Regions from separate parts of the Geodermatophilus sp. SYSU D00079 genome, predicted to be linked through region 1. Evidence: predicted binding sites of a transcription regulator. Region 1 holds the regulator's gene; each other region holds the start of a gene.
What was found. Region 1 encodes LexA, which represses DNA repair genes until DNA is damaged. Its sites were predicted from a motif close to TCGAACANNTGTTCGA; they were not measured.
Positions count from the first base shown of each region.

Region 2: dnaB (replicative DNA helicase) is a predicted target of LexA. The motif match lies at 2,299-2,314, and genes of this name have one in related genera.
Region 3: dinB (DNA polymerase IV) is a predicted target of LexA. The motif match lies at 2,633-2,648, and genes of this name have one in related genera.

Region 1 is NZ_JBJGZS010000013.1:60,564-70,347, reverse strand. It holds gene dapF (diaminopimelate epimerase) at 1-426, shown strand, start outside; gene ACI79E_RS12720 (hypothetical protein) at 470-700, opposite strand; gene hflX (GTPase HflX) at 855-2,345, shown strand; gene ACI79E_RS12710 (phosphatase PAP2 family protein) at 2,473-3,222, shown strand; gene ACI79E_RS12705 (hypothetical protein) at 3,263-4,252, shown strand; gene lexA (transcriptional repressor LexA) at 4,421-5,170, opposite strand; gene ACI79E_RS12695 (LysM peptidoglycan-binding domain-containing protein) at 5,777-6,073, shown strand; gene ACI79E_RS12690 (hypothetical protein) at 6,246-6,875, shown strand; gene nrdR (transcriptional regulator NrdR) at 7,289-7,846, shown strand; gene ACI79E_RS12680 (vitamin B12-dependent ribonucleotide reductase) at 7,943-9,784, shown strand, end outside.
Region 2 is NZ_JBJGZS010000022.1:37,004-46,787, reverse strand. It holds gene rpsF (30S ribosomal protein S6) at 1-101, shown strand, start outside; gene ACI79E_RS16760 (single-stranded DNA-binding protein) at 104-583, shown strand; gene rpsR (30S ribosomal protein S18) at 686-922, shown strand; gene rplI (50S ribosomal protein L9) at 925-1,380, shown strand; gene ACI79E_RS16745 (RidA family protein) at 1,495-1,896, opposite strand; gene dnaB (replicative DNA helicase) at 2,413-3,783, shown strand; gene ACI79E_RS16735 (DUF7715 family protein) at 3,848-4,294, shown strand; gene ACI79E_RS16730 (hypothetical protein) at 4,356-5,243, shown strand; gene ACI79E_RS16725 (fatty acid desaturase family protein) at 5,307-6,503, opposite strand; gene ACI79E_RS16720 (ferredoxin reductase) at 6,537-7,637, opposite strand; gene ACI79E_RS16715 (PucR family transcriptional regulator) at 7,745-8,932, shown strand; gene ACI79E_RS16710 (CoA transferase) at 8,956-9,784, shown strand, end outside.
Region 3 is NZ_JBJGZS010000009.1:75,802-85,585, forward strand. It holds gene ACI79E_RS09975 (transglutaminase family protein) at 1-398, shown strand, start outside; gene ACI79E_RS09980 (DUF2750 domain-containing protein) at 402-740, opposite strand; gene ACI79E_RS09985 (DUF3040 domain-containing protein) at 824-1,231, opposite strand; gene dinB (DNA polymerase IV) at 1,415-2,617, opposite strand; gene ACI79E_RS09995 (BatC protein) at 2,832-3,065, shown strand; gene ACI79E_RS10000 (cupin domain-containing protein) at 3,299-4,387, shown strand; gene ACI79E_RS10005 (sucrase ferredoxin) at 4,407-5,348, shown strand; gene ACI79E_RS10010 (serine hydrolase domain-containing protein) at 5,351-6,607, opposite strand; gene ACI79E_RS10015 (alkaline phosphatase family protein) at 6,707-7,933, opposite strand; gene ACI79E_RS10020 (class I SAM-dependent methyltransferase) at 7,930-8,688, opposite strand; gene ACI79E_RS10025 (VOC family protein) at 8,761-9,249, opposite strand; gene ACI79E_RS10030 (GDSL-type esterase/lipase family protein) at 9,313-9,784, opposite strand, start outside.

The sequences.
Region 1 (9,784 bases):
GAGGGGGAGGCGCTGCTGGGCGGGACGGCGTTCCCCGGCCGCGCCGTCTCCATGGGCAACCCGCACCTGGCGTGCCTGACCGACGTCGACGTGGCCACCCTCGACCTCACGACCGCGCCGGCCGTGGACGCCGACCTGTTCCCCGAGGGCGTCAACGTCGAGTTCGTCAACGTGCTGGAGCCAGCCGCCCACGTCCGGCTGCGGGTGTCCGAGCGCGGGGTGGGGGAGACGCGGTCCTGCGGCACGGGCGCCTGCGCCGCGGCGTGGGCGGCGCTGGAGGCCGGCGGCGCGGCGACCGGCACCGTGACCGTCGACGTCCCCGGCGGCCGGCTCACCGTCACCGTCGACGCGACGACGACGGTGCTGACCGGTCCGGCGGTCGTGGTCGCTGCCGGTGAGCTCACCCCGGAGTGGCTCCGGAGCTGACCACCCCGGGGTGGCCCACCGGCAGCCCCGTGGGGGCCCGGCCTCAGCCCCGGGTGTTCCCCGACTCCTCCGGCGCCTCCGGCATCATCGACTCACCGGCGGTGCCGGGGCTGCCCTCGGGCTCGCCGCGGCCGCTGTCCTGGTCCGGCCCGCCGGTGGTGCTGCCCAGGCCGCCGGACAGGGGGTTGCGCGGCGGGTTGAGGCCCTTGGGGTCGCGGCCGGGGTCGTCGATCTCCTCGTTCGCGCCCAGGCTGCTGCTGCCGCTCTCGGTCATCTGTGGCCTCCTCGCGTGGTCGTCGTCCGCCCCTACCCGGACCGGCCCCGGCCACGCGTCACCTGCACCGGGATGGTCCCGGGGCGCCGCGGTGTTGTACCCGGCGATGACAACTCAGGTGCCCAGTCTGCTGGGCCGTGCCACGCTGGAGACGATGACGACAGCACAGAACCGCGCCGTCTCGGACGACGCCGGGGAGCGGGCCCTGCGGCCCACCCCCGTCGACGAGTCGACCCGTCCCGCACCCGCCGGCCAGTGGGACGAGCCGGACGACACGACCGGCTCCTACGAGCTCGAGGCGCGCGGTGCGCTGCGCCGGGTCGCCGGCCTGTCCACCGAGCTCGCCGACGTCACCGAGGTCGAGTACCGCCAGCTGCGCCTCGAGCGCGTCGTGCTGGTCGGGGTCTGGACCGAGGGGACGCAAGCCGACGCCGACCGCTCCCTCGCCGAGCTCGCCGCCCTGGCCGAGACCGCCGGGTCGCAGGTCCTGGAGGCGGTCAGCCAGCGCCGGGACAAGCCCGACGCCGGCACCTACGTGGGGTCGGGCAAGGCGGCGGAGATCCGCGACATCGTGGCCGCCACCGGCGCCGACACGGTGATCTGCGACGGCGAGCTGACGCCCGGCCAGCTCAACCAGCTGGAGAAGATCCTCAAGGTCAAGGTGGTCGACCGGACCGCGCTGATCCTCGACATCTTCGCCCAGCACGCGTCGAGCCGGGAGGGCAAGGCGCAGGTCGAGCTCGCCCAGATGCAGTACATGCTGCCGCGGTTGCGTGGGTGGGGTGAGTCGCTGTCCCGCCAGGCCGGTGGCCGCGTCGCCGGCGGTGGCGGCATCGGGACCCGCGGTCCCGGTGAGACCAAGATCGAGACCGACCGGCGGCGGATCCGCGCGCGGGTGAGCAAGCTGCGCCGGGAGATCGCCGGCATGGCGACCGCGCGGGCCACGCAGCGGTCCAGCCGTGGGCGCAACGCCGTCCCGAGCGTGGCGATCGCCGGCTACACCAACGCCGGCAAGTCCAGCCTGCTCAACCGGCTGACCGGCGCCGGCGTGCTCGTGGAGAACGCGCTGTTCGCGACACTCGACCCGACCGTCCGCCGGGCGCAGTCGCCCGACGGCCGGGAGTACACGCTGACCGACACGGTGGGCTTCGTGCGCCACCTGCCGCACCAGCTGGTCGACGCGTTCCGGTCGACCCTGGAGGAGGTGGCCGCCGCCGACCTGCTGCTGCACGTCGTCGACGGCTCCGACCCCGACCCGCTGGGTCAGATCGACGCCGTCCACGTGGTCCTCGGGGAGATCGACGCCGCCGCGGTGCCCGAGCTCATCGTGGTCAACAAGGTCGACGCCATGACCGAGGACGACGTCCTGACCCTGCGGCGGGCGCTGCCGGGCGCGGTGTGGGTCTCGGCGCGCACCGGCGAGGGGATCGAGCAGCTCCGGGAGATCGTCGCCGCCCGGTTGCCGCACCCCGACGTCGAGGTCGACGTGCTCGTCCCGTACGACCGCGGCGACCTGGTCGCGCGGGTGCACCGGGACGGCGAGGTCCTCAGCGAGCAGCACGAGGACGGGGGCACCCGCCTGACCGCGCGGGTGGACGGCGCCCTCTCCGCCGCCCTCGAGGAGTTCAGCGCGCCGGTCGCCTGACCGTCGCCCACCCCGTGGCACCGGCCGCCCGGCCGGTGCCACGGGCGTGTCCGGGGCCCCTCGGCCGGCGCGCCTCGCCCGGTCGGGCGAGGTCACGAACACGTCACGGGCCGGTACCGTGAGGCGCGTGACCAGCGGCGCGGTACAGCGGCGGCCCGGGGCCGAGCTGTCCGGGGACGGCGCCCGGCCCGCGCCGCACCCGCGCGTCGTCGCGCCCGGGCGCCCACCGTGGTGGCTGCTCACCACCGCCCTGCTCGTGACCGTGGGCGTGACCGTGGACCTGCTCAGCCGCGGCACGCTGGAGCGGATGGACCTGCGGGTCTCCGAGGTGGTCAGCGCCTGGGACCTCAAGGACTCCGCCGCCTACTGGCCGGTGTGGGCGGTGACCCAGCTCGGTGGGCGCGGCTTCATCCTCATCGTCCTCGCCGTCCTCGTCGGCCACCTCGTCTGGCGCCGGCGCACCGTCGTCCCGCTGTTGCGCGTGCTGGTCGCACTCGCCCTGCTGACCGTCGTGGTCTACGGGTTCAAGTACGGCACCGGCCGCACCGCGCCGGCCTACCCCGGGTCGTTCTTCTACCGGGACGGCGCGTCCTACCCCTCCGGGCACGTGGCCAACGCCGTCCTCATGTGGGGCGTGGCCCGCTGGCAGGCCGTCGAGTTCCGGCTCGCCCCCGCCGTCCAGCGCACGTTCCGGCTGCTCAGCGTCGCGGGCCCCGTGGCGACCGGGGTGGCCATGGTGTCGCTGGACTTCCACTGGGTCACCGACGCCGTCGTGGGTGCGTCGGTCGGCATCCTGCTGTTGGGCGTGGTTCACGGGCTGGACGCAGTCGTGCTGTCACGCTGGGTGGGTGCCCGAGCTGGCCGGCCGTCCGCGTAGCGGTGCCGTAGGGCGACGTCCGGCGGGGGCCGCCCTCGCGGTGGCGCTCGTCCTCGGTACCGCCCTGCCGGCGTCCGCCGAGGACGCGGCGCAGTCCGGCCCGTCGACGCAGTGCCAGATCACCGACCCCCGCCTGCCCGAGTTGTCCGGGCTGGTCGTGGTCGGTGACCGGATGCTGGCGATCAACGACGGCGGCCAGCAGATCGACGTGTTCGTCCTGGACGCCACCTGCCGGGTGCTCACGGTGCGCAGCGCGCCGGTGGACCCCTACGACCCCGAGGACCTCGCCGTCGGCGCGGACGGCACGGTGTGGCTGGCCGACACCGGGGACAACGAGGGCACCCGCGACACGGTGGCGCTGCTCGCGCTGCGGCCCGACGGCAGCACGGGGCTCTACCGGCTGGCCCATCCCGACGGCCCGCGGGACGTCGAGGCGCTCCTGCTGGCACCCGACGGCACGCCCCACCTCGTCTCCAAGGAGGTCCTGGGGGCCAGCAAGGTCTACCGACCGGTGACCGCGCTGGTCGAGTCGGGGACGGTGGCGCTCACCGAGGTGGCCGGGGTGGAGTTCACGCTCACCGGCACCACCGGTGGGCCGGTCGGTCGCGCCGGGCAGCTCATGGTCACCGGAGGAGCGGTGTCGGCCGACGGGAGCCGGGTGGCGCTGCGCACCTACACCGACGCCTACGTGTGGCCGCTGTCGGGTTCGGACGTCGCCGGGGCCCTGGAGGGGGAGCCGGTGCGCATGGCGCTGCCCGACGCGCCCCAGGGGGAGGCGATCAGCTTCACCGCCGACGGCAGCGGCGTCGTCGTCGCGGGCGAGGGTGTGCCGACCGACGTCACGGTCGTCCCGATCCCCGAGGGGAGCGCCTCCGCCGGTCCGGCTGCGGCATCGGCGTCGGACGGCGGCTTGCCGGGGCTGCTGACCACGTCGGACGGAGGCATCCCGCTGGTCCCGGCCGCGGTGGTCGCCGCGCTGGTCGCCACGGCCCTCGTGTGGGTGGGCGGGAGACTGCGCCGCCGCACCTGACCCATTCCCGGCGGGTGGGCCGGCGTGCACGGCACCCGTCGATCGGGTCGACCGCGGGCGCCGGTCGGGGCCGCGAGGACGGTGGCCCGGACCCCGGCTGCCCGGGTGGGACGCGGGTGCCGGTCCGCCGGGACCGTCAGGCTCCGGCAGACCGGTCCGAGCCGGGCGTCACACGCGGCGCAGCACCGTGACGACGCGGCCGAGGATGGTGGCGTCGTCGCCGGGGATGGGCTCGTAGGCCGGGTTGTGCGGCAGCAGCCACACGTGCCCGTCGCGGCGCTTGTAGGTCTTCACCGTCGCCTCCCCGTCGAGCATCGCGGCGACGATCTCGCCGTTCTCGGCGGTCGGCTGCTGACGCACGACGACCCAGTCGCCGTCGCAGATGGCGGCCTCGACCATCGAGTCGCCGGCGACCTTGAGCATGAACAGCGTGCCCTCGCCGACCAGTTCGCGGGGGAGGGGGAAGACGTCCTCGACCGCCTGCTCGGCCAGGACGGGACCACCGGCGGCGATCCGCCCGACCAGCGGCACGTACGTCGGGGCCGGGGTCTCGTCGGAGCCGGTCGCGGCCGGCTGCGGGGCCTCTCCGGAGGTGTCGCCGGGGAGGCGGACGTCGAGGGCCCGCGGCCGGTTCGGGTCACGGCGCAGCCAGCCCTTCTTCTGCAGCACCGTCAGCTGGTGGGCGACGGAGGACGCGGAGGAGAGCCCGACCGCCTCACCGATCTCCCGCACCGAGGGCGGGTAGCCGCGGCGTTCGATCGAGTCGCGGATGACCTCCAGCACGCGCCGCTGACGCTGGGTGAGACCGTCGCCGGCCTCGCCCCGGTCGGGGAACGTGCGCACGGCTGCCGTCTCGGTGGTCGCGGGCCGGCCCGCCGCCCTCCGGCGGCTCCCCGACGCACCACTCTTCTCCGCCACCGTCGCCTCCTCGCCGGCTGCCCGCGCAGCGCGTCTCGTCCTTCCGGGCGACCGTAGCGCGCCGGACGCATCGGATCAAACACGTGTTCGAAGTGGCCGGTGGGTGCGGTGGCTTTCGTCGGAGCCATCCGGTAGACATCGCACAGACATCCGGGTCGAACACCTGTTCGATGGTCCGGATCAGTGAGAGGAGCGGTCGTGGCAGGCGTGCAGCAGGCGGTCCTGGAGTTCGACGACGCGGTGCAGGTGCCCTGGCGGCCCCGCCTCCGGGCGGTCCCCGCGCCGGGCGGGCACGGCTCGCCGCGCCCGCCGCACCGCTCCGCGGCCGGTCCCGCCCCGTCGCGAGCCGGGGCGGCTCGATCCGTGGCGGGCGCGGCGCGATCGGCGGGGCCGGTCCGGCCCGCGGCGGGTCCGGCCCGTCCGCCCGTGGTGCCGACTCGACCGGCCGTGGTGCCGACTCGACCGGCCCCGGCCGGTGGGGGGCGCTCCGGCGCGGCGGGCGGCGTCCGTCCGGGCGCGCGGCCGACGCGGCCCGTGCCCGGCCGTGGGGCCTCGTCGGCACCTGGCCGTCCGGCACGGGGTGGCTGTGGCCCGGCGGGCCGGCCGGTGCGCCCCGGGGTGCGGCTGACCCGCAGGGCCCGCCGCCTCTCGGTGGTCCTGGCGCTGGGGGTGGGGCTGGCCCTGGGCTCGTGGGTCGCCCCGCTGCTGGACGGGGGGTCCGGTGACCTCCGGCTGGTGGGCGAGCGCAGTGTCGTCGTGCAGCCGGGGCAGACCGTGTGGTCCATCGCCGGTGACGTGGCCGGGGGGGAGCAGGACGTGCGCGCCGTGGTCGACGCCATCGAGGAGCTGAACGGTCTCGACGGCGCCGTCGTCATCCCCGGCCAGGTGTTGCGGCTGCCCTGAGTGAGCGGCGCCGGGAGCCGGCCCGGGTGCGGTGCTGCCCAGGGTGGCCCGTCCACCTGCGGGGACGCTGCCGTGGGGCCAGGGAGCGACAAGACCCGCGGCCCATGTTCGTCAAGCTTGTGCGCCCGGTCGTTCACGGTCAGTGGTCGTCCGGCGACCTACGGTCTGGGGCGTGTCAGGGATGTCGGTCCGCCGGGAAGCGGTCTTCGCCGAGCAGTCGCCGGGTGTCGAGGTCCACGTGGACGGCGCCTGGCGGCCGGGGGTGATCCTGGGCTGGCGGCACGACTCCGGCGGCGCCTGCGAGGTCCGGGTGCGCGTCACCGTCGCCGGTTCGGTCCGGGAGTCGTGGACCGACCTGGCCGACCTGCGCCTCCCCGAGGCGGTCGCGCCGGCCGCCACCTCGCGCCCGGAGCCCACCGTCGCCGCCGCGTCGCCGACGGTGTCCTGGACGCGCGCCGCCGCCCGCGAGCGGCTGGTCGCCGGCCTCCGGCCCGCCGGTGACGGTGCCGTCGCGACCGGTGCCGAGCCGCCGCGTCGGCGGCGGCGGCACGGCGGCGACGTGACGGCCGAGCAGCCCGCGGTCCGCGCGGACGTGACCGGCCGGCACCGTGCTCCCGCCGTCACCGGCCGGCACCGCGCCGCCGACGAGAGGGGCGACGAGCCGGGGTCCCACCCGGGTGGCGGGACCGCGGCGATGCCGCTGCAGCGCGCCGAGGCCGACTGCCTGACCCGGCCCATGCGGCTGGGTGACCGGATCGCCCGCCCCCGCATCCCGCGGCCGGACGGCTCGATCCGCGCCTGACCCTCGTCGCCCTGTCGCCAGAGACGGGAGCGGTCGACCGGTACCGCGACCGACCGCGCGGCGACCCGCCATACACCCATTCCCTGCCACTGCGTGAGCGTCGCGCGGTGTGTCGCGGCGTGTCCCGGTGACGGCTGGGACAGGAGGACGCTGCTGGTCACGCGCGAGCCGGACCGGAACACGCGGGGCGTGTCCCGGCTTGCACATCTAGTGGGGGTGGTCCTAGGGTTCCCCTACATCTAGTAGTTGCACGGATGTAAGCCCGTCCACAGACCGGTCCTCAGGTTCTCCCCGCGGCGTCCACCGGATGTCCCCAGGAGGGTCCACAGCCGGTCCGGGGAGGCGTGGTGGCCGCCCGTGCCGCGGTTCGTCGGCGGGGCGGGTGAGAGCCGCGCCGGAGAGGGGGAGGAGCGGTGCGCTGCCCCTTCTGTCACAACGCCGACAGCCGGGTCATCGACTCGCGCGAGGCCGACGAGGGCGCGACCACCCGTCGTCGGCGGTCGTGCCCGGCCTGCGGCCGGCGGTTCACGACGGTCGAGGAAGCCGTCCTCGCCGTGGTGAAGCGCAGCGGCGTGAGCGAGCCGTTCAACCGCACGAAGGTCATCGCCGGCGTCCGTCGGGCCTGTCAGGGCCGACCGGTCGACGAGGACCAGCTCCAGAAGCTCGCCCAGCAGGTGGAGGACGCCATCCGGGCCACCGGGGCCGCGGAGGTGCCCAGCAACGAGGTGGGCCTGGCGATCCTGCGACCGCTGCGCGAGCTCGACGAGGTCGCGTACCTGCGGTTCGCCAGCGTCTACCGCGCCTTCACCTCGCTCGAGGACTTCGAGAAGGAGATCACCGAGCTGCGGGCCCGGCACATCGCCGCCGGCACCCTGCCGCTCCCTGGGATGCAGAACGACCCGCCGGTCGTCCGCCGGCGGGGTGCGGGGCGGGCCCAGGCCGCCCCCGACGGCAGCGTCGCCGGCACCTGAGAACTGTCAGCACCACCCGTTAGAACAGAGTGCGGCTCTCTTCCCCAGCCGCCGCGACTGCCCACGAACCAGGGCCCACAACACAGGGAGAGCTCCGTGACCGAGACCGAGGACCGCTTGTCGGGCCGCACGCGTCGCGCCGCCAAGGCGCCGACCAGGGGGAAGGGCCTGAAGGTCAAGCGGGTCTTCACCACCGCCGGTGTGCACCCGTACGACGAGGTGACCTGGGAGCGCCGGGACGTCGTCATGACGAACTGGCGGGACGGCTCGATCAACTTCGAGCAGCGCGGCGTGGAGTTCCCCGCCGAGTGGAGCATCAACGCCACCAACATCGTCACGACGAAGTACTTCCGCGGTGCCGTGGGCACGCCCCAGCGGGAGAGCAGCCTGCGCCAGCTCATCGACCGGGTGGTGCTCACCTACGGCCAGGCCGGCCGGGAGCACGGCTACTTCGCCACCGAGGGCGACGCGGAGATCTTCGAGCACGAGCTGACCTGGATGCTGCTGCACCAGTACTTCAGCTTCAACTCGCCGGTCTGGTTCAACGTCGGCACCAGTGCGCCGCAGCAGGTCAGCGCGTGCTTCATCCTCGCCGTCGACGACACGATGGACTCGATCCTCAACTGGTACCGGGAGGAGGGGCTGATCTTCAAGGGCGGCTCCGGCGCCGGGCTGAACCTCTCCCGCATCCGCTCCTCCAAGGAGCTGCTGTCCTCCGGCGGCACCGCCTCGGGCCCGGTCTCCTTCATGCGCGGCGCCGACGCCTCCGCCGGCACCATCAAGTCCGGCGGCGCCACCCGGCGTGCGGCGAAGATGGTCGTCCTCGACATCGACCACCCCGACATCGAGGAGTTCATCGAGACCAAGGCGCGCGAGGAGGACAAGATCCGCGCGCTGCGCGACGCCGGGTACGACATGGACCTCGGCGGCAAGGACATCACCAGCGTCCAGTACCAGAACGCGAACAACTCCGTCCGGGTCTCCGACGAGTTCATGCGTGCGGTGGAGGACGGCACCGACTTCGGCCTGCGGGCCCGCCTCGACGGCACGGTCATCGAGACCGTCGACGCCAAGTCGCTGTTCCGCAAGGTCACCCAGGCCGCCTGGGAGTGCGCCGACCCGGGCATCCAGTACGACGACACGATCAACGACTGGCACACCAACCCCGAGACCGGGCGGATCAACGCGTCCAACCCCTGCTCGGAGTACATGAGCCTGGACAACAGCTCGTGCAACCTGGCGTCGCTGAACCTCATGAAGTTCCTCAAGGACGACGGCACGTTCGACGCGAAGACCTTCGTGAAGGCCGTCGAGCTGGTCATCACCGCGATGGACATCTCGATCTGCTTCGCCGACTTCCCGACCGACCCGATCGGTGAGACCACCCGCGCCTACCGCCAGCTGGGCATCGGCTACGCCAACCTCGGCGCCCTGCTGATGGCCACCGGCCACGCGTACGACTCGCGCGGCGGCCAGACGCTGGCCGCGGCGATCACCTCGCTGATGACCGGCACCGCCTACCGCCGCTCGGCGGAGCTGGCCGGCATCGTCGGTGCGTACGAGGGCTACGCCCGCAACGCCGACGCCCACGCCCGGGTCATGCGCAAGCACGCCGCGGCCAACGACGCCATCCGCCCGGTCGGGGCCGACGACGCCGACGTGCTCAAGGCCGCGACCGCCCAGTGGCAGGAGTGCCTGGAGATCGGCGGGGACTTCGGCTGGCGCAACGCGCAGGCCTCGGTGCTCGCCCCCACCGGCACCATCGGCTTCATGATGGACTGCGACACGACCGGCATCGAGCCGGACTTCTCGCTGGTCAAGTTCAAGAAGCTGGTCGGCGGCGGGTCCATGCAGATCGTCAACCAGACGGTCCCGCGGGCGCTGAAGAGCCTGGGCTACCAGGACGAGCAGATCGAGGCGATCGTCGAGTACATCGCC
Region 2 (9,784 bases), on a different contig from region 1:
ACATCCAGGCCGAGCCGGCCGCGGTCGCCGAGCTCGACCGGCAGCTCAACCTGAACGAGTCGGTCCTGCGCACGAAGCTGATGCGGCCCGAGGCCCACTGACGATGGCCGGCGAGACCGTCATCACCGTCATCGGCAACCTGACGTCGGACCCGGAGCTGCGGTTCACGCCGTCCGGCGCCGCGGTCGCCAACTTCACCGTCGCCTCGACGCCGCGGACCTTCGACCGCCAGTCGCAGGAGTGGAAGGACGGCGAGGCGCTCTTCCTGCGCTGCAACGTGTGGCGGCAGGCGGCGGAGAACGTCGCCGAGTCGCTGACCCGCGGTTCGCGGGTGATCGTCTCCGGCCGGCTCAAGCAGCGGTCGTTCGAGACCAAGGAAGGCGAGAAGCGCACCGTCGTCGAGCTGGAGGTCGACGAGATCGGCCCCTCGCTCCGCTACGCCACCGCGAAGGTCACCAAGGCCTCGCGCGGTGAGGGTGGCGGCGGCTTCGGCGGTGGCGGCGGCGGTGGCGGCTTCGGTGGCGGCGGGTCCAGCGACCCGTGGTCGACCCCGGCCCCGCCGTCGGACGAACCGCCCTTCTGAGACAGGCCTCCGTCCTCCTCACCCCTCGCACGCTCGGGGTGGGCCTCTGGACGGGGCCGACCACTCGTTCCCTGAATCCCTCTTCGTAACTGGAGAACCCCGGTGGCCAAGCCCCCCATCCGCAAGCCGAAGAAGAAGGTCTGCCAGTTCTGCAAGGACAAGGCGACCTACATCGACTACAAGGACACGACCCTGCTGCGGAAGTTCATCTCCGACCGCGGCAAGATCCGTGCCCGCCGCGTCAGCGGCAACTGCAGCCAGCACCAGCGGGACGTCGCCGTGGCCGTGAAGAACAGCCGCGAGATGGCCCTGCTCCCCTACACCTCGACGGCGCGCTGACCATGAGCACCCAGAAGCTGATCCTGACGCAGGAGGTCACCGGTCTCGGGTCCTCCGGTGACACCGTGGAGGTCAAGGGCGGGTACGCCCGCAACTACCTCCTGCCCCGCGGCCTGGCCATCGTCGCCACCCGCGGTGCCGAGAAGCAGGTCGAGTCGCTGCGCCGGGCGCGTGCCGCCCGCGAGGTGCGGTCGCTCGAGGAGGCGCAGACCGTGGCCGGCAGCCTGTCCGGGCTGACCGTCCGTGTGCCGGCCCGCGCAGGTGAGGGCGGCCGCCTGTTCGGCCGCGTCACCACCGCCGACGTCGTCAACGCCGTCACCGCCGCCGGTGGCCCGGCGCTGGACCGTCGCCGCGTGGAGCTGCCCAGCAGCATCAAGACCACGGGGCAGCACACCGTCACCGTGCGGGTGCACCCCGAGGTGACCGCGCAGCTGGCGATCGAGGTCGTCCCCAGCTGAAGGAACACCCCGTCCTCCCCACCCTTCGCACGCTCAGGGTGGGACCCGGGACGGGGCCGCCCGGGAGGGGCGTCGGACTCCGGTCCGGCGCCCCTCCCGGCGTTCCGGGCCCGGTCAGTCGACCGCGGTCGCCTCGAGCTCGACCATCAGCTCCGGGAAGGCCAGCCGGGTGACCCCGACCAGCGTCGCGGCCGGGCGCACGCCGGCGGCCCCGAGCCGTTCGGCCAGGGTGCCGTAGCAGCCCATCATCGCGTCGACGTCGGTCGTGTAGGTGTTCAGCCGGACGACGTTGGCCAGCGTCATCCCGGCCTCCCGCAGGACCGCCTCCACGTTGTCCAGGGCCAGTGTCACCTGTGCCGCGAGGTCCCCGGGGTGCTGCGGGGTGCCCTCGGGGGACATGGCGGCCTGGCCGGAGCACACCAGCACGCGGCCGGCCCCCTCGACCACCTCGGCCTGGTTGAAGCCGATGGCCAGCGACCAGGGCCACGGGTTGACGGGGGTGCGGGTGACGGGCATCGGTCCTCCCCTCCTCGGCCGCCGCCGCGGGGCCGCGACGGTCGGCGGGCAGGGGGCCCATGGTGGACCACCGGCGGCTCCGTGTGGAGTTGTGGACATGTGACCCGTGGGGCTGGTGGGCGGCTCCCGCGACACGCCGGTGGACGACACCAGGATTTCTCCGTGATTTCTCCCGTCCACACCCGGTGGGTCGTCTTCCCGCAGGTCAGCGGCGGGATGTGGAGCCGCGCGCCCGTGAGTCCCCCGCTGTCTCCACATGTCGACACGTCTGTGTCCACCGACTTGTCCACAAGTTGTGCAGAACGGGGTGCACAGCGGTGTTGGACTGCTCCGTCCCAGCTTCCTAACGTCCTCCCCGAGCCACCGCCGGCGCGTTCTGTCGGTGCCGCGCGGTAGCAAGACCCGAACACGCGTTCGAGTCAGGTGTACGTCGTTTCTGGTGCTTCCCCCACCAGGCCCCGGCCAGCGGCCGGGGTCTGTTCGCGGGTGCGCCGGTGAGTGGATGGAGGAGCCTCCGTGGCGGTGGCCGACGAGTTCAGCCGACCGATGCCGACGGCGCCGGAGTACGACCGGCAGCCGCCGCAGGACGTCGCGGCCGAGCAGTCGGTGCTCGGTGGCATGTTGCTGAGCAAGGACGCGATCGCCGACGTCGTCGAGGTGCTGGCCGGCCCCGACTTCTACCGGCCCGCCCACCAGGTGATCTTCGACTGCATCCTCGACCTGTACGGCCGTGGCGAGCCGGCCGACGCCATCACCGTCGCCGCGGAGCTCAACCGCACCGACCAGCTGTCGAAGATGGGCGGCGCGGTCTACCTGCACACGCTCATCCAGTCCACGCCCACGGCGGCCAACGCCGGCTACTACGCGGCGATCGTGGCCGAGCAGGCGGTGCTGCGCCGGCTGGTGGAGGCCGGCACGCGGGTGGTCCAGCTGGGCTACGGCGCCGCGGGCGGCAAGGGCGACGTCGACGACATCGTCGACCGCGCCCAGCAGGAGATCTACGACGTCACCGAGAAGCGCATGAGCGAGGACTACGCGCGCCTCGAGGACGTCCTCCAGCCGACGATGGACGAGCTCGACGCCATCGCCTCCCGCGGCGGCACCGCGCGGGGCGTGCCCACCGGCATCCGCGACCTCGACGAGCTCACCAACGGCCTGCAGGCCGGTCAGATGGTCGTCATCGCCGCCCGTCCCGGTGTGGGCAAGTCGACCCTCGGGCTCGACATCGCCCGCTCGGCCACCGTGAAGCACCACCTGCCGGCGGTCATCTTCTCGCTGGAGATGAGCAAGCACGAGATCACCATGCGTCTGCTGTCGGCCGAGGCGAAGGTGCCGCTGCACCACATGCGCGCCGGCACGCTGTCGGACGAGGACTGGTCGAAGCTGGCCCGCCGCATGGGCGAGATCGCCGACGCCCCGCTCTACATCGACGACTCACCGAACATGACGATGATGGAGATCCGGGCCAAGGCGCGGCGGCTCAAGCAGCGCAACGACCTCAAGCTCGTCGTCATCGACTACCTCCAGCTGATGACGTCGGGCAAGCGGGTGGAGAGCCGCCAGCAGGAGGTCTCGGAGTTCTCCCGTGCGCTCAAGCTGCTGGCCAAGGAGCTCGAGGTGCCGGTCATCGCCATGTCGCAGCTCAACCGTGGGTCCGAGCAGCGTCAGGACAAGAAGCCGATGCTGTCCGACCTCCGCGAGTCCGGCTCCATCGAGCAGGACGCCGACATGGTCATGATGATCCACCGCGAGGACATGTACGAGAAGGAGAGCCCGCGGGCCGGCGAGGCCGACATCATGCTGGTCAAGCACCGCAACGGCCCCACCGCGAACGTCACCGTCGCCTTCCAGGGCCACTACAGCCGCTTCGTGGACATGGCCAACTGACCGATCCCCTCCCGGGCCACCGGCGCGGTCCGGAACTGTCGGACCCCGCTGCCACGGTGGGCGCGTGAAGCTGTTGACCGCGACGTACACGGGCCAGGGCGAGCAGGACGGCGACTTCTGCTCCGCCGTCGAGGGCGAGCTGGTCCTGGTGGGTGACGTCTGCGCGGCCGACCAGGCCGACCCCGACCCGGACGGCGGGTGCGGCTGCGGCCGGGCCTTCACCGGGCTCAGCTCGCACCGGGGGACGACGACCGCCCTGGTCCGCGACCTCGACTTCTCCGCCGAGGACCTGCACCTCGCCGTGGAGACGCACCTCGCCGCCAGCGGGTTCGGGCCGGAGCTCCTGGGCGACGAGGACTTCGCCGACCTGGTCGAGGAGACGGTGCGCGAGGCGGTGGCCTTCGCGCGCTGGTGGCCGGTGGGCACGGTCCTCGGTCGCCGGCTGGACGTCGTGCGCAGCCGGTCACTGCCCTCCGGAGCGGAGAACCACCGCGGGGCCGGCGACCCGTGACCCACAGCCCGGTCACGGCAGGCGGCACTCCGCCGTCGGTGGGTCGCGCCAGGGTGGGCACATGAGCGTCGACCTCTCCGCCGCCACCGACTTCATGGCGGCGCACGCCCGGCTGCTCGACCGCCGGCGGTTCGAGCACCTCTTCGGGGACGGCGAGGGTGACGCCGTCCTCACCGCCGTCGAGGCGTACCGCAACCCGGACGGCGGCTACGGCTGGGGCCTGGAGCCCGACCTGCGCTCGCGCACCAGCCAGCCCGGCGGTGCGCTGCACGCCTTCGAGGCCTTCGCCGACGCCGCGCCGGCCACGACCGGGCGGGCCCGCGAGCTGTGCGACTGGTGTGCCGCCGCCTCCCTGCCCGACGGTGGGCTGCCCTTCGCCCTCCCGGTGCCCGACCTCGCCGGCTGTGCACCGTTCTGGGTGTCCGCCGACGGCACGTCGTCCTCCCTGCAGATCACCGCGATCGTCGCCGCCACGGCCGCCCAGGTGGCCGCGCACGACCCCGCCGTCGCCGGGCACCCGTGGCTGGCGCGGGCGACGGCGTACTGCCTGGCCGCCGTCCGGCGCCTGGGCCCCGAGCCGCACGCCCTGGAGCTGGCCTTCGCCGTGCGGTTCCTCGACACGGTGCACGCCACCCACCCCGAGGCCGGGGAGCTCCTCGACCGCCTCGGGCGGCACGTCCCGGCCGACGGGCTGGTGCACGTGGCCGGCGGGGCGGACGACGAGTTCATGCGCCCGCTGGACTTCGCGCCCCACCCGGGGAGCCCCGCGCGCGCCCTGGTGAGCCCGGAGGCGGTCGAGCGGGAACTCGAGCGGCTGGCCGCCCAGCAGCAGGACGACGGCGGCTGGCGGGTCGACTTCGACAGCTGGTCACCCGCGGCGGCGCTCGAGTGGCGCGGGCACCGCACCGTGGAGGCCCTCACCCTCCTGCGCGCCAACGGCGCCCTCTGACGACGGCGTCCCCGGGCCCGAGGTCGGGCACCGGGGACGCGCGGTCGTGCGGTCGGGCGTGGGTCAGGCGGCGGACTCGGCCATCAGCCGGCGGCGCACCGTCGGCGACCCGGTACTCATCTTGTAGAGCTTGACCAGCTGCGACGGCAGGTTCCGCACCGTCGTCTTGTCCAGCCAGCCGTTGGGCAGCGACAGTCGGATGATCTTGTGCCAGGCCGACGCGACCTGCTTGGGCATCGGGGCGGCGTGGTAGTTGAGCCCGTAGCGGTCGAACAGGTCCCGGACCTTGGGGGCGATCTCGGCGTACCGGTTGCTCGGCAGGTCGGGGAACAGGTGGTGCTCGATCTGGTGCGACAGGTTGCCGGTCATGATGTGCATGGCCTTGGACCCGGAGATGTTCGCCGAGCCCAGCATCTGCCGCAGGTACCACTCGCCGCGGGTCTCCCCGTCGATCGAGCGCTTCTCGAAGGTCTCGACGCCCTCGGGGAAGTGCCCGCAGAGGATGACCGAGTTCGACCACACGTTGCGCACCAGGTTGGCCACGACGTTGGCCGCGAGGGTCGCCATGAAGTTCGGTCCGGACAGCAGCGGGTGGACGAGGTAGTCCTTGCGCACCTGCCGGCCGATCTTGCGGAGCACGGCCTTGGCGCGGGCGCGGAACTCGGGGTCCCCGGTCTGCTTCTTGGCGATGACGGCCCCGAGCTCGAGGTCGTAGGCGGCGATGCCGTACTCGAAGAAGCAGGCGTTGATGAAGCTCCACAGCGGCTGCCCGAGGTACATCGGCACCCACCGCTGGTCCTCGTCGACGCGCATGATGCCGTAGCCGAGGTCGTTGTCCTTGCCGATCACGTTCGTGTACGTGTGGTGCAGCTCGTTGTGCGAGTGCTTCCACTGCTCGGCCGGGCTGGCCATGTCCCACTCCCACGTCGTGGAGTGGATCTTCGGGTCGCGCATCCAGTCCCACTGGCCGTGCAGGATGTTGTGCCCGATCTCCATGTTGTCGAGGATCTTGGCCACCGAGAGGCCGATCGTCCCGACGATCCAGGCCGGCGGGAAGCCCGAGGCCAGCAGCACGGCGCGGCTGCCCAGCTCGATCTTGCGGTGGACGTCGATGACCTTGCGGATGTAGGCCGCATCGGCCTCACCGCGGGTGTCGATGACGCCCTGGCGGATCTCGTCGAGCTCCTTGCCGATGAGCTCGATGTCCTCGGCGGTGAGGTGGCCGATCGGGTTGACGGGCTTCTTCTGCAGAACGGTCACGCGGCAGGCTCCTGGAGGGGTCGCGGTGGTGGGTCAGTGGTCGATGTCGCAGGCGCCGGCGGCGGCGCTCACGCAGGTCTGGACGAGGACGCCGTCCCCGGGGGCGGCGGTGGTGACCTCGCCGTTGCGCAGGTCGCGGACCGCGCCCTGCCGCAGCGGCAGCACGCAGCCGAAGCAGATGCCCATCCGGCACCCGCTCGGCATGAGGACGCCGGCCTCCTCGGCGGCGTCCAGGATCGGCGTCGCGCCGTCGGCGTCCACCGTCGTGCCCGACCTGGTGAAGGAGACGGTGCCGCCCTCGCCGGCGACGACGATGGTGGGGCGGAACCGCTCGGTGAACAGCCGGTCGGCGAGCCCGGCGGTCTCCCAGTGCTCCTCCAGCGCCTCGAGCAGCCCGACCGGCCCGCACGCCCAGGTGGCGCGCTCGGCGTGGTCCGGGACCAGCGCGGTGATCGCCGCGGGGGACAGGGTGCCGGCGGTGTCGGTGTGCTGCTCGACCAGCCGGATCCGGCCCGCGGCGGCCAGTGCGCGCAGCTCGGCGCCGAAGACGACGTCCTCGGCGGTGGGCGCGGAGTGCACGAGGACGACGTCGGTGAGCTCGGGGTGGTTGCGCAGGATGCCCATCACCGGGGTGATGCCCGAGCCGGCGGTGACGAACAGCGCCTTGGCGGGGACGGGGGTCGGCAGCACGAACTCGCCCGCGGCCTGGTCCAGCTGCACGATCGTGCCCGGCCGGGTGCGGTGCACCAGGTGGTTGCTGACCTTGCCGCCGGGGATGGCCTTGACGGTGATGCTGATGCAGCCGTCGGCGCGGGTGAGGTCCGAGGTCAGCGAGTAGGCGCGCCACTGGCGGACGCCGTCGACGTCGACGCCGATGCGCACCCACTGGCCGGGCACGTGGGGCCGCCAGTCGGCGCCCGGGCGGATCACCAGGGTGGCGGCGTCGCGGGTCTCGCGGTGCACCGCCTCGATGCGCCCGCGCAGGGGGGCACCGGAGCGCAGGGGGCGCACCATGTCGAGGTAGTCGTCGGGCAGCAGCGGCGTCGTCACCAGCTCGGCGAGACGCAGCGCACGGTTGCGGAGGGCGGTCAGGGCCGGCCGGGCCGGGGAAGGGCGCGGAACGGTCGCGGTCATGCTTCTGATCGTTCCCAGCCATGCAGGCAATTACCTGTGCCCTGGACGTGAACCTCGGGCCCGGTACTGTTCCCGCCGAACAAAGCGCCGGTGACTGTGAGGTGAGTGTGACGCCGGAGCAGAACCCCTTCACCCCCGCGGTGGCCACGGCGATGCGCGCCGAGCTGCCCGCGGTGGCCGAGCGCACGGTGGCCGCGATCGTCGTCGAGGTGCCCAGTTACGCCGAGGCGTTCCAGGGCGACATGGGCCGGGCGATCGAGAACGCCGTCCAGCTGGCGCTGGGCGGGTTCCTCCAGCTGGCGACGACGACCGGTGGCGGCGACGCCAGCCGGCCGATCGGGCCGGCGCTGGAGGGCGCCTACGCCCTGGGCCGAGGGGAGGCCAAGAACGGGCGGACGATGGACGCCCTGCTGGCCGCCTACCGCGTCGGCGCGCGCGTGGCCTGGCGGCACATGAGCGAGACGGCGGTGGGCGCCGGGATGCCGGCGGCCTCGCTGGCCCGCTTCGCCGAGCTGGTGTTCGCCTACATCGACGCGCTCTCGGCCTCCAGCGTCGCCGGCCACGCCGACCACCTCGCCACCAGTGGCCGCGAGCGCCGCCGTCACCTGGAGCGGCTGGCCGAGCTGCTGCTCACGGGGAGCCCGGCCTACGACCTGGCCGCAGCGGCCGAGCGGGCCGACTGGACGCCGCCGCGCACCCTCACCGCCGTGCTCCTCCCGGAGGCCCGTGCCCGGGGGGCGGTGGCCCAGCTCGACGCCCGCACGCTGCAGGCGGGCGCGGACCTCCCCGGTGCCGAGTCCGCCACGGAACGGGCGGTGCTGCTCGTGCCGGACGCGGAGGGCTTCGCCCGGGCGGGCCTGCTCAAGGCGCTGTCCGGGCGGGAGGCCGTCGTCGGACCGCCGCGGCCGTGGCAGCACGCCCGGTCGTCCTACTCCCGGGCGCTGCGGGCGCTGCAGCTGGGCCTGCGGCCGGAGGGCGAGGCGCCGGTGGACACCGAGCAGCGGCTGGCCGAGCTGGTCCTCCGGGCCGACGGCGAGGCGCTGGCCGACCTGCGCGCCCAGGTGCTCGCGCCGCTGGACGACCTGGCGCCGGGCCCGCGGGAGAAGCTGGTCGAGACGCTGCGGTCGTGGCTGGTGCACCACGGACGGCGGGAGCGGATCGCCGGGGAGCTGTTCGTCCACCCGCAGACCGTCCGCTACCGGATGGGGCAGCTGCGTGAGCTGTTCGGCGTCCGCCTGGAGGACCCCCGCACCGTGCTGGAGCTGACGATCGCCCTGGGCACCGCGGAGCCCTGAGGCCGCTCCCTACGATCGCCGCCGTGGTCGGTGTGCTCGACGAGGTCTGGCCGCTGCTGACCGGTGCGGCGGCGCCGGCGGTCCGGGTGTCCGGGGCGACCGGTCTGGACGGGCCGCTGCCCGTCCCCGACCTGGCCGTGGGGGCGGTGGCCGCGCAGCTGCTGGCCGCCCGGCGGCTGGCGGGTCGGCCGCTGGACGGCCTCGAGGTGGACGCCGCGCACGTCGGGCTGGCGTTCCGGAGCGAGCGGTACGCCGCCGTCGGCGGGCGGCCGGTGGCGCCGGGGTTCGCGCCGCTGTCGCGGTTCTGGCGGACCGCCGACGGCTGGCTGCGGCTGCACGGCAACTACCCGCACCACCGGGACGCCGCACTCCGGGTCCTGGGGCCCGAGGGCGGGCCGGCGGCGGAGCGGTGGCGGGCCGAGGAGCTGGAGGCCGCCGTGGTCGCGGAGGGAGGCGCGGCCGCCGCCGTCCGGCCGCGGTCGGCCTGGGCGGGGACGCCGCAGGGGCGCGCCGTGGCGGCCGCTCCGCTGGTCGGGCTGCGCCGGGTCGCGGACGGGCCCGCGCGGGCGTCGTCCCCCGCCGGGGTTCGGGTGCTCGACCTGACCCGGGTCATCGCCGGTCCGGTGGCCACCCGCACGCTGGCCTCGCACGGCGCCGACGTCCTGCGGGTGGACAGCCCGCGGCTGGCCGAGGACCCGGGACAGCTGGTCGACACGGGCCCGGGCAAGCGGCACGTGCTGCTGGACCTCGCCGCGGCCGCCGACCGCCGCACCGTCGAGGAGCTGCTGGCGGGGGCGGACGTCGTCGTCCAGGGGTACCGGCCCGGGGCGCTGGCGCGGTTCGGACTGGACC
Region 3 (9,784 bases), on a different contig from region 1:
CGACCGCGCTGGACGTCGGGGTGGAGGGCGACCCCGCGCGGACCCCGCGGCAGGTGGCCGCCCAGCTGACCGCGGCGATGGGCGAGCGGGGCGGCGGCGGTGGTGCGCACCGCCCGGGCGGCCGGCTGGTGCCGGTGCAGGCCGCGGCCGACGCCGTCACGCGGCTGGCCCGCGCGGAGGAGGCGGCCAGTTACGCGCGTCCCGGCAGCGTCCCCGCGGCGGGGGCGGAGCTGGTGGCGGCGCTGGCCACCGCCCGGCACGGGCTGCTGGCCGGGGCCTCCCGGCGGACCCGGCTGCGCGCGCTGCTGTGGCCGCCGTCCCTGGGCCGGGGGGCGCGGGAGCTGCGGATCCGACTGCCGCGGCCGAGGTGGAGCCGCCGCCCGGCGCTGCGCGGCTGAGGCTCAGTCCGGCCGGTCGACCTGCAGTCGCAGCAGCCGCTCGGTCAGCTCGGTCAGCGGCACGCGGGAGCCGTCGCCGCCCGCGGAGAGCACCGCCGCGCTGATCCCGGCGTCCATCCAGCCGGGGATCTCGGCGAGCAGGGTGTCGAGGTCGAGGAACACCGGCGCCTCACCGGGGTCACCCTCGGCGCCGGCGGCCTGCGCGGCCTGCTCCGCCGAGGTCCACAGGGGGACGACGTCGCGGCCGTCGTCCCCGGTCCACGGGACGATGCCGTCGTCGTCGCCCCAGCCCCACAGCCCGCGATCGGCGGTCAGCGCCTGCCACACCGGTTCCTCGGACACGGGTTCCTCCTGCGGTCGTCGGGGCCCTGACGCGCGACAGCCGCCGTCCGGTGGGGACGGCGGCTGTCGCGGGGCTCGTGGGGCTACTGGTCGTAGCGGCGGCGGAAGCGCTCCTCGAGGCGGTTCTTCAGCGGCTGCCGGCGGGGCTTGCCGCCCCGGCCGCTCCGCCCGGGTGCGGCGGCGGGGCCGGTGGCCCCGGTGGGACCGGACTCGACCACCCCGGTGGCCGACCGGTAGTTGAGGACGGCGAGGGCCAGGCCACCGAAGGCGACCAGGAACCCGAGGACCCCGAGGGGGACCGAGGGGGCCACGGCGCCACCGACGAGGACGGCCATCCCGACCAGGAGCAGGAGGGCCCCCAGTTGCAGCTTGCGACGGGCCTTGACCCGGCGGTCACCGGTGCGGACCTGCGAGGCGAACTTCGGATCGTCATCGACGAGGGCGCGCTCGATCTGCTCCAGCAGACGCTGTTCGTGCTCGGAGAGCGGCACGTCGACCTCCATGGGGCCTGAACACATCCCGTCGGAGGTGCCGCCGACGGTGACATCGAGGATACGAGCCCTTTGCGGGGCGCGAAAGGCGAGTCGTCCCCGACCCGCCGTGATCACTCTCGCGAGTGGGTCGGGAACTCCCCGGAGAGGACGAACGAGCGCCGTCCGGGGTTCCTCGGCTGGTCACCGGGCGCGCTGCCGGTCGCGGTGCAGCAGGGTCGCCGGGCGCACCGCGCCGGCCCCGAACCGGCGGGCGGCCCGGTCGGCGGCCAGCTCGGCCTCGCGGCGGCCGTGCTCCCGGGCGCCCAGCTCCAGCTGCCGGGGCGCGGAGCCGGCCTCGACCAGCCGTTCGGCGCGGACCCCCACCAGCCGGATCCGCGCCCGCTCCAGCCCCAGGGCGTCGAACAGGGCGCGGGCGGTGTCGTAGAGCTCCTGCCCGACGTCGGTCGGGACCTCGAGGGTGCGGGACCGGGTGATCGTGGCGAAGTCGGCGAACCGCACCTTGATGCTCACCGTGCGGGCCAGCCAGCCACCCGAGCGCAGCCGGCCCGCCGTCCGCTCCGCCAGCCGCAGCAGCTCCCGGTGGACGACCACCGGGTCGTCCACGTCCGTGGCGAAGGTCTCCTCGTGCCCGGCGGACTTCTCCGGCTCGTCGGGCACCACCCGCCGGGGGTCACGCCCCCACGCCAGCTCGTGCAGGGAGGAGCCGGCCGCGGGGCCCAGCGCCCGCTGCAGCGTGCGGGCCGGCACGTGGGCGAGGTCGCCGACGGTGCGCAGCCCCAGCCGCAGCAGCACCTCCTCGGTCCTGGCCCCCACTCCCCAGAGCGCGCCGACCGGCAGCGGGTGCAGGAACTCCATGACCTCGGCGGGCCGGACGACGCGCAACCCGTCGGGCTTGGCGGAGGTGGAGGCCAGCTTGGCCACGAACTTGGTGCCGGCCACACCCACCGAGCAGGTGATGCCCTGCTCGTCGTAGACGCGGGCGCGGATGTACTCCCCGACCTCCGCGGCGTCGCCCAGCCGCCGGCCCGCCCCGGAGACGTCGAGGAAGGCCTCGTCCAGGCTCAGCGGCTCGACCAGCGGGGTGATCGAGCGGAACAACGCCATGACCGACCGGGACACCTCGGTGTAGAGCGCCATGTCCCCCGGCAGCACCGTCGCCGTCGGGCACAGCCGCAGCGCCCGCGAGGTGGGCATCGCGGCGTGCACCCCGTACCGGCGCGCCTCGTAGGTGGCCGAGGTGACCACCCCGCGGTTGCCGGCCCCGCCGACGATCACCGGGGTGCCGGCCAGCTCGGGCCGGCGGCGCACCTCGACGCTGGCGAAGAACGCGTCCATGTCGACGTGCAGCACGCCGCACCCGGCAGCACGGGCGGACTGGCTCATGACCCCTTCCCGACCTCGAACACGTGTTCGACGACGGGAGGACGGTAACGCCCCTGGCGCGGTCCCGGCACCTCGACGCGGCGCCGTGACCGAGCTGTTGCCGACACGCCGTTCCCGCTGGTCGGGGCAGGTGTGTGAGAGCAGGATGCGTGAGGTACAGCACGCCCGGAGGGCCACCGCCCGGTGGCTCGCGACCCGATGTGATCGGAGACCCATGGCGCTCGACGACGATGACATGACCACCGCCGGCGTGGGCGACGGCGGCGCGGACGGCGGTGCCGACAGCGGCGCGGACGGTGGCGCGGGCGACGGCGGCGCGGACGGCGGTGCCGACAGCGGCGCGGACGGTGGCGCGGGCGACGGCGGCGCGGACGGCGGTGCCGACAGCGGCGCGGACGGTGGCGCGGGCGACGGCGGCGCGGACGGCGGCGCGGACGGTTCGGCCTGACCGAGATCCCCACCACGCAGGGCCGGCCGGACCCCCGGCCGGCCCTGCGTCGGTGCACCGCCCTCGACCCGCGGGTCTTCGCCGAGGAGTACTGGTCCCGCCGGCCGCTGCTCACCCGCGCCGAGCAGACCGGCGGGTCCTTCGCCGACCTGCTGGACCTGGCCGCGGTCGACGAGCTGCTGTCCCGTCGCGGGCTGCGCACCCCGTTCCTGCGGATCGCCAAGGACGGCGCGGTGGTCGACCCGAAGCGGTTCACCACCTCCGGCGGCGCCGGTGCGGAGATCGCCGACCAGGTCTCCTCCGACGCGGTGCTGCGGCTGTTCGCCGACGGCAGCACCGTGGTCCTCCAGGGGCTGCACCGGCTGTGGCCACCGCTGATCGAGTTCGCCGACCAGCTCGCCGCCGACCTGGGGCACCCCACGCAGGTCAACGCCTACATCACCCCGCCGTCCTCGCGCGGGTTCTCCGCCCACTACGACGTGCACGACGTCTTCGTGCTGCAGGTGGCCGGCGAGAAGCACTGGCGCATCCACGAGCCGGTGCTCCCCGACCCGCTGCGCACGCAGCCGTGGGACGGCCGGGCCGCCGCCGTGGCCGCCGCCGCGGAGCGGGAGCCGGTGGTCGACGCGGTGCTGCGCCCGGGCGACGCGCTCTACCTGCCCCGCGGGTACCTGCACGCGGCGACCGCGCTGGGCGAGATCAGCGCGCACCTGACCATCGGCGTGCACCCGGTGACGCGCTGGGCGGCCGCCGAGTCGGCGCTCGACCTCGTGCGCGTGCTGGCCGCCGAGGACCCCGAGCTGCGCCGCTCCCTGCCCCTGGGCCTCGACCTCGCCGACCCGTCGGCGGTCACCGGGGACGTGGTGGAGGTCGTGGCGGCGCTGAAGGGCTGGCTGGACCGGGTGGACCCGGCCGAGGTCGCCGACCGGCTGCGCAGCCGCACCTGGGCCCAGGTGCGCCCGGAGCCCGTGGCACCCCTCGCCCAGGCCACCGCGGCCGCCGCCCTGAGCACCGACACCGTGCTGCGGGTCCGCCCTCGGCTCCGCTGCCAGCTGCGGGAGCCGGACGGCGACCGGGTGACGCTGGTCGCCGGACGCCGGTCGCTCGAGCTGCCCGCGTCGACCCGCCCCGCGCTGGCCGCGCTGCTGGCCGCCGGTGAGCTCAAGGTCGCCGACCTGCCCGGCCTCGACGACACCGACCAGCTGACCCTCGCGCGGCGGCTGGTCACCGAGTCGATCGCGGTCGTCCCCGACGCCGTCGTCCCCGGGCGGCCCCCGGGGGAGGATGGGGCGCGTGACGGCGCTCCCGGGGCCGGGTCGTGAGCCGGCCGGACCGCACGGCGTGACGGACGCGACCGACTTCTGCCGCCCCGGGGAGGTCCCCGGCCGGCCGGTCGGCCGGATCGACGACGACCGCTGCTCGGTGCGCGCGCTCGTCCGCGGCGACTCCGGGGTGGCCACGGCGTCGCCCGCGCAGCGGTGGCTGCTCATCGAGCAGCCGGGGCCGTGGGGCGTCGACGCGCTGCGGCAGTCCCGCTTCGACCCCGCGGTCGCCACCGAGGTGGCGCACCGGGCGCGGGTGGAGAACGTGCGGGTGCTCCTCGTGCGCCGGCCCGGCGGGCGGCTCACCGACGGGCCGCGGCGCTGGGCCTACGTCGACGGCCGGCCGGGCCGGGAGGGGCTGTGGTGGTCCTCCCGCGCCCGCGACCGCGACCTGCTCGACGTCCCGTGGGACGGCTCGGCCGGCGAGCCCGCCACCGGGCCGACGTACCTGGTGTGCGCGCACGGCGGTCACGACGCCTGCTGCGCGCTGCGCGGCCGGCCGCTGGCGCGGCTGATGCCGTCGGACGACGTCTGGGAGTGCAGCCACCTGGGCGGTGACCGCTTCGCGGCGAACGTGCTGGTGCTGCCGCACGGCTTCTACTACGGGCAGGTGCCGGACGACGGCGCGCAGGTGGTGGCCGCGCACGCCGCGGGGCGGGTCGCGCTGCCGTGGCTGCGCGGCCGGGCCGGCTGCCCGCCGCCGGTGCAGGCCGCCCAGCACACCGCCCGGGGCGAGCTGGGGCTCCTCGGCGTCGACGACCTGCCGCCGCGGGGGGTGCGGCGGCTGAGCCCGTCCGGCGCGGACGTGGAGCGGTGGGTGGTGACCCTCGCCGGCCCGGACGGCGACGTGGTGGCCGAGGTGGAGAGCCGCATGTCGGAGGAGGCGGCCCGGTTGACCTGCCGGGCGACGCACGAGGCGCACACCCACGTCTGGCGTGTGCGGCTGGTCTCCGCGGTCTAGGGTCAGCCGCCCGCGCCGGCCGGGTCGGGCACCGGCGGGACGAGACCGTGCTCGGCCAGCGTGCCGTACACCGACGTCGCCAGGACGCCGATCCGGTCCTCGTCCGGCCTGCTGTTCAGGGTGATGGCGACGACGACCCCGGACTCGGGGAAGTAGGCGTGCAGGGCGCGGAAGCCGAACGTCGCGCCCTCGTAGAACCAGAACGTGCCGAGCTGGTCGGTCATCTGCGCGACCCCCAGGCCGAATCCGGAGGGATCGGCGGGCGAGGTGCGCTCGATGGGTTCCCCGGTCGCCGTCGACACGAGGCTCAGCAGGGCGTCCTGCTGCGCGGGCGGCAGCAGGTCCCCCTCGTACAGCGCGCGTTCCCAGCGCGTCATGTCGGCCGTGGTGCTCAGCATGCCCCCGGCGCCGCGCGCCCAGGAGACGGTGTACCGGCTGACGTCCTGCCCGTACAGCGGGGCCATCTCGGGTTCGTGGGTCTGCACGTAGTAGCCAGCCGGCAGGCGGTCGGCGATCCAGCCGGGGTAGCGGTGCGGGCGGTAGTACGTGTCCCCGAGGTCGAGCGGCTCGAGGAGCCGGGCGGTGAGCTGGTCCTCGTAGCTGTCGCCGGTCACCGCCTCGACGACCAGCTCGGCGAGCACGTAGCCGGTGTTCGAGTAGCTGTACCCGGAGGTCGCCGGGACGCCGGCCACGTAGTCGACCAGCCGCTCGGTGCGGAAGTCCGTGAGGGGGTCGGCCGCGTAGTCGGTGAGGAACGCCGGCTGGTCGTCGTAGGTCGGGAGGCCGCTGGTCATGTTCAGCAGGCGCCGGATGGGCACGTCGCGCCACTGCGGGTACTGCGGCAGCCACCGCCCGACGCCGTCGTCGAGCGACAGGCGGCCCTCGGCCTCCAGCTGCAGCAGGAGCACCGAGGTGAAGGCCTTGGTGTTGCTGCCGATCTGCCAGAGGGCGTCGGGCTCCACCGGCACCGAGCCGCCGGCCTCCGTCGTCCCCGCGCTGACGTCGACGCTCGCCTCCGCGCCGGGCAGGTCGACGCTCAGCCCGGCGGCCGACACGTGCTCCGCCGTCCCGCGTGCCCGCAGGTACTCCTCGAGGTCCCCGCGCAGGTCGGCCACCAGGGCGGGGTCGTCCCGGCCCGCCGGCGGGGCGGCTGCCGCGCCGGGCGCGACGAGGCCGGTCAGCACGAGCGACGCCGCGAGGACCGGCATCCAGGCCCGGCCGGGCCGGAGGTGGGTGGGACGGGCACGCCTGACGGTCATCGGGGACTCCGCCCTGCCGGGATCGGGACGTCGAGCGCCGGTCGCGGGGCACTGTCGTCCTCCCGGCCGCGGCCGTCAACGGCCCTCCGGCGGCCGGGGTCAGGTCAGGGCGCGGCCCCGCGCGGCGAGCAACGGGATCGCCAGCTCGGTCGCGGTGAGTGAGCCGTGGTAGCCGACCAGCCGGCTCGGGCCGGGTTCCCGCTCGGTCGCGGTCAGCGCCCAGGTGCCGCGGGTGAGGGCGACGACGTCGCCGATCCGCCGCGCGAGGTCGTCGTCGACCGGGCCGAAGACGCCGCTGGCGACGGCCTCGTCCCGGCCGGCGACCCAGGCGCGGTCGCCGAGCACCTCCCGCCAGCGGGCCAGCAGGTCGTCGGCGGCGCCGTCGACGGCGTGCACGTAGCGGGCCCGCGGCTCCCCGGCGAGCAGCCGGACGCCCTCGTCGAGGACCGGCTCGGCGTCCAGGTCGATGCGGGTCTCCGGCGGGACGTCGAGCATCCCGTGGTCGGCGGTGACGAGCAGGGCGGCGTCGTCGGGGAGGCCGTCGACCACCTGCTCGACGAGCCGGTCGACCAGCGCCAGCTGGGCGCGCCAGCTGTCGGAGTCGACGCCGCGCACGTGGCCGGTGAGGTCCAGCTCGGCGGTGTAGCCGTAGGCGAGGCTGCGCGGTGCGGCCGCCAGCGAGTGCAGCAGGCGGGCGGCGAGGTCCCCGGGGCTGACGGTGCCGGTGTACCGCGCCCCGCGGTACACCGCCCGGGTGAGCCCGGAGCCGGCGAAGGCGTACGGGCCGACGGCGCTGACCTCGACGCCCGCGGCGGCGACCTGCTCGAAGACGCTGCGCCGGGCCTGCCAGGCCTGCGGGTCGGGGTCGTCGGACCACTGGATGTGGTTGAGGGTGCGCTCCTCCCCTGCCGCGCCGGCCTCGCCCGGGACGACCGTGACGAAGCCGAGGATCCCGTGGCTGCCCGGGGGCAGGCCGGTGCCGAGGGTGGCGAGGCTGACCGGCGTGGTGCTCGGGCAGGGCGCCGAGAGGTCACCGGCGGGGGTCGACAGCCCGGCGAGGACGGGTGCGATGTCGGCGTGCGCCCGCACGAGGTCGGCACCCAGCCCGTCCACGAGCAGGACGGCGACCCGGCGGGCGCCGGCCAGGAGGGCGGTGAGCCCGAGGGGGTCGGGGGGCAGGTCCCCGCGCTCCACCGGGACGCCGAGCGCGGCGGCGGCGCCGGGGAGGACGTCGGCGAGGGTCGCGGCCCCGTAGTGGGGACGGCCCAGGTCCGCCGGGAGGGAGGCGCCTGCCGCGGTGCCCGGCGCCGCGCCGTCCCCGGTCACGTCCGCGTGGCCAGGACGTGCAGCCCCGCGGCGACGTCGCGGTAGGGGGAGCTCCCGGCCAGCGCCAGCTCCAGGGCGCGAACGGCGGCCGGGTCGGCACCGGAGCTGACGTCGAGGAGGTCGGCGACGACCGACACCCCCCGCCAGGTGCCCGGCTGCAGCCCCGCCGCCTCGACGAGGGCCAGCAGGGCGTCGGGGGCGAACCGCCGCCGCGCGGGGCGGGCGGCGCGCCGAGGTGCGGGGTCGCGGTCCTCGAGCAGCGCGAGGGCCTCCACCGGGTGCCCGGCGACGGCGCGGGCGAGCACCGCCCCGGCGCGGTTGGCCGCGGCGATGCTCGCGGTGCCGCCGGGCCGCAGCGCGCGGGCGATCTCACCGAGGGTGGTGGCGGGGTCGTCGACGACCTCGAGCACCGAGTGGCACAGCGCCAGGTCGTAGCTGCCCTCGCCGCCCTCCCCGGCGGGGACCACCTCGTGCAGCAGGTCGCCGTCGCCCTGCACACCGCGGACCCGCGGCGCCACCCCGGCGGTCTCCGCCCGGCGGTGCAGGGTGGCGAGGGCGTCGGCGCTGGGGTCGACGACGGTCACCTCGTGGCCGAGCCGGGCCAGCGGGACGGCGAGGTTGCCGCTCCCCCCGCCGACGTCGAGCACCCGCAGCGGGGTGCCGGCCGCGACGAGCGGGTCCAGGGCGGCCCAGACGGCGGCCGCCCGGGCGGGGAGCTGGTCCGCGGCGGAGGAGGCAGGAGCAGACGGCGGCACCCGTCGGAGCCTATAAGGACCCCGTCCTCCTCACCGCTCGCACGCTCGCGGCGAGCCTCGGGACGGGGCCGCTCAGGCGGGGACCTGGTCGGCGGCCCGCCGGATCTCGGCGATGTCGATGCGGCGCATCTGCAGCATGGCCTGGGTGGCGCGCTGCGCCCGGCCGGGGTCGGGGTCGTTGACCAGGCTGAGCAGCTCGACGGGGAAGACCTGCCAGGAGACGCCGAACTTGTCCTTGAGCCAGCCGCACATGCTCTCCTCGCCACCGTCGGCGGTGAGGCTGTTCCAGTAGTGGTCGGCCTCCTCCTGGTCGGCGCACAGGATCTGGAAGGAGATCGCCTCGGTGAACGGGAACTGCGGCCCGCCGTTGAGGGCCGTGTACTCCTGCCCGTCGAGGGTGAAGTCCACGGTGAGGACGTCGCCCTCCTGCATCGGCGGCGGCATGTCGGGGCCGTAGCGGGTGATGTCGCCGATCGAGCTGTTCGGGAAGACCGAGGTGTAGAGCCGGGCGGCCTCCTCGGCGCGGCCGTCGAACCACAGGCACGGGATCTGCTTGGGCATCTCGGTGTCCTCTCGGTGCGTTCCGGGTGGGCTGCCGGTGTAGACCGGCACCCGGGCCGGGACTCATCGGGGCGGAGGGCCCTCCCGCCGGATCCACGCCTGCCAGTGCGGCCAGAGGAGGTCGGCCCACTCCTGGTAGCCGGCGGCCGCGGGGTGGGCGCCGTCCCCGGCCGCGACCTCGCCGACCCAGGTGGGGCTGGCCGCCAGCTCGGCGTGGGCCGCTACGTAGGGGACGCCGACCTCGGCGCAGACCTGCTGGAACCGGGCGTCGAGACCGCTCGTGCGGTGGTCCTGCGCGGGGTCGGCGATCGGTGGCGGTCCGACGACGAGGGCGGGCCAGCCGGCGGCCGCGGCGTCGGCCAGGACCGCGGCGAGGTTGGCGGCCGACTCCGCCGGGGGCACCCGCGCCGCGCCATCCTCGACGGTGGTGTCGTTGACGCCGAAGGAGAGCACGACGCGGCTGTCCCACTCCGTCGACAACCGCTGGGCGCACTCGGCCGAGAAGCGGGCGCGGACGTCGCGGCTCGTCTGCCGG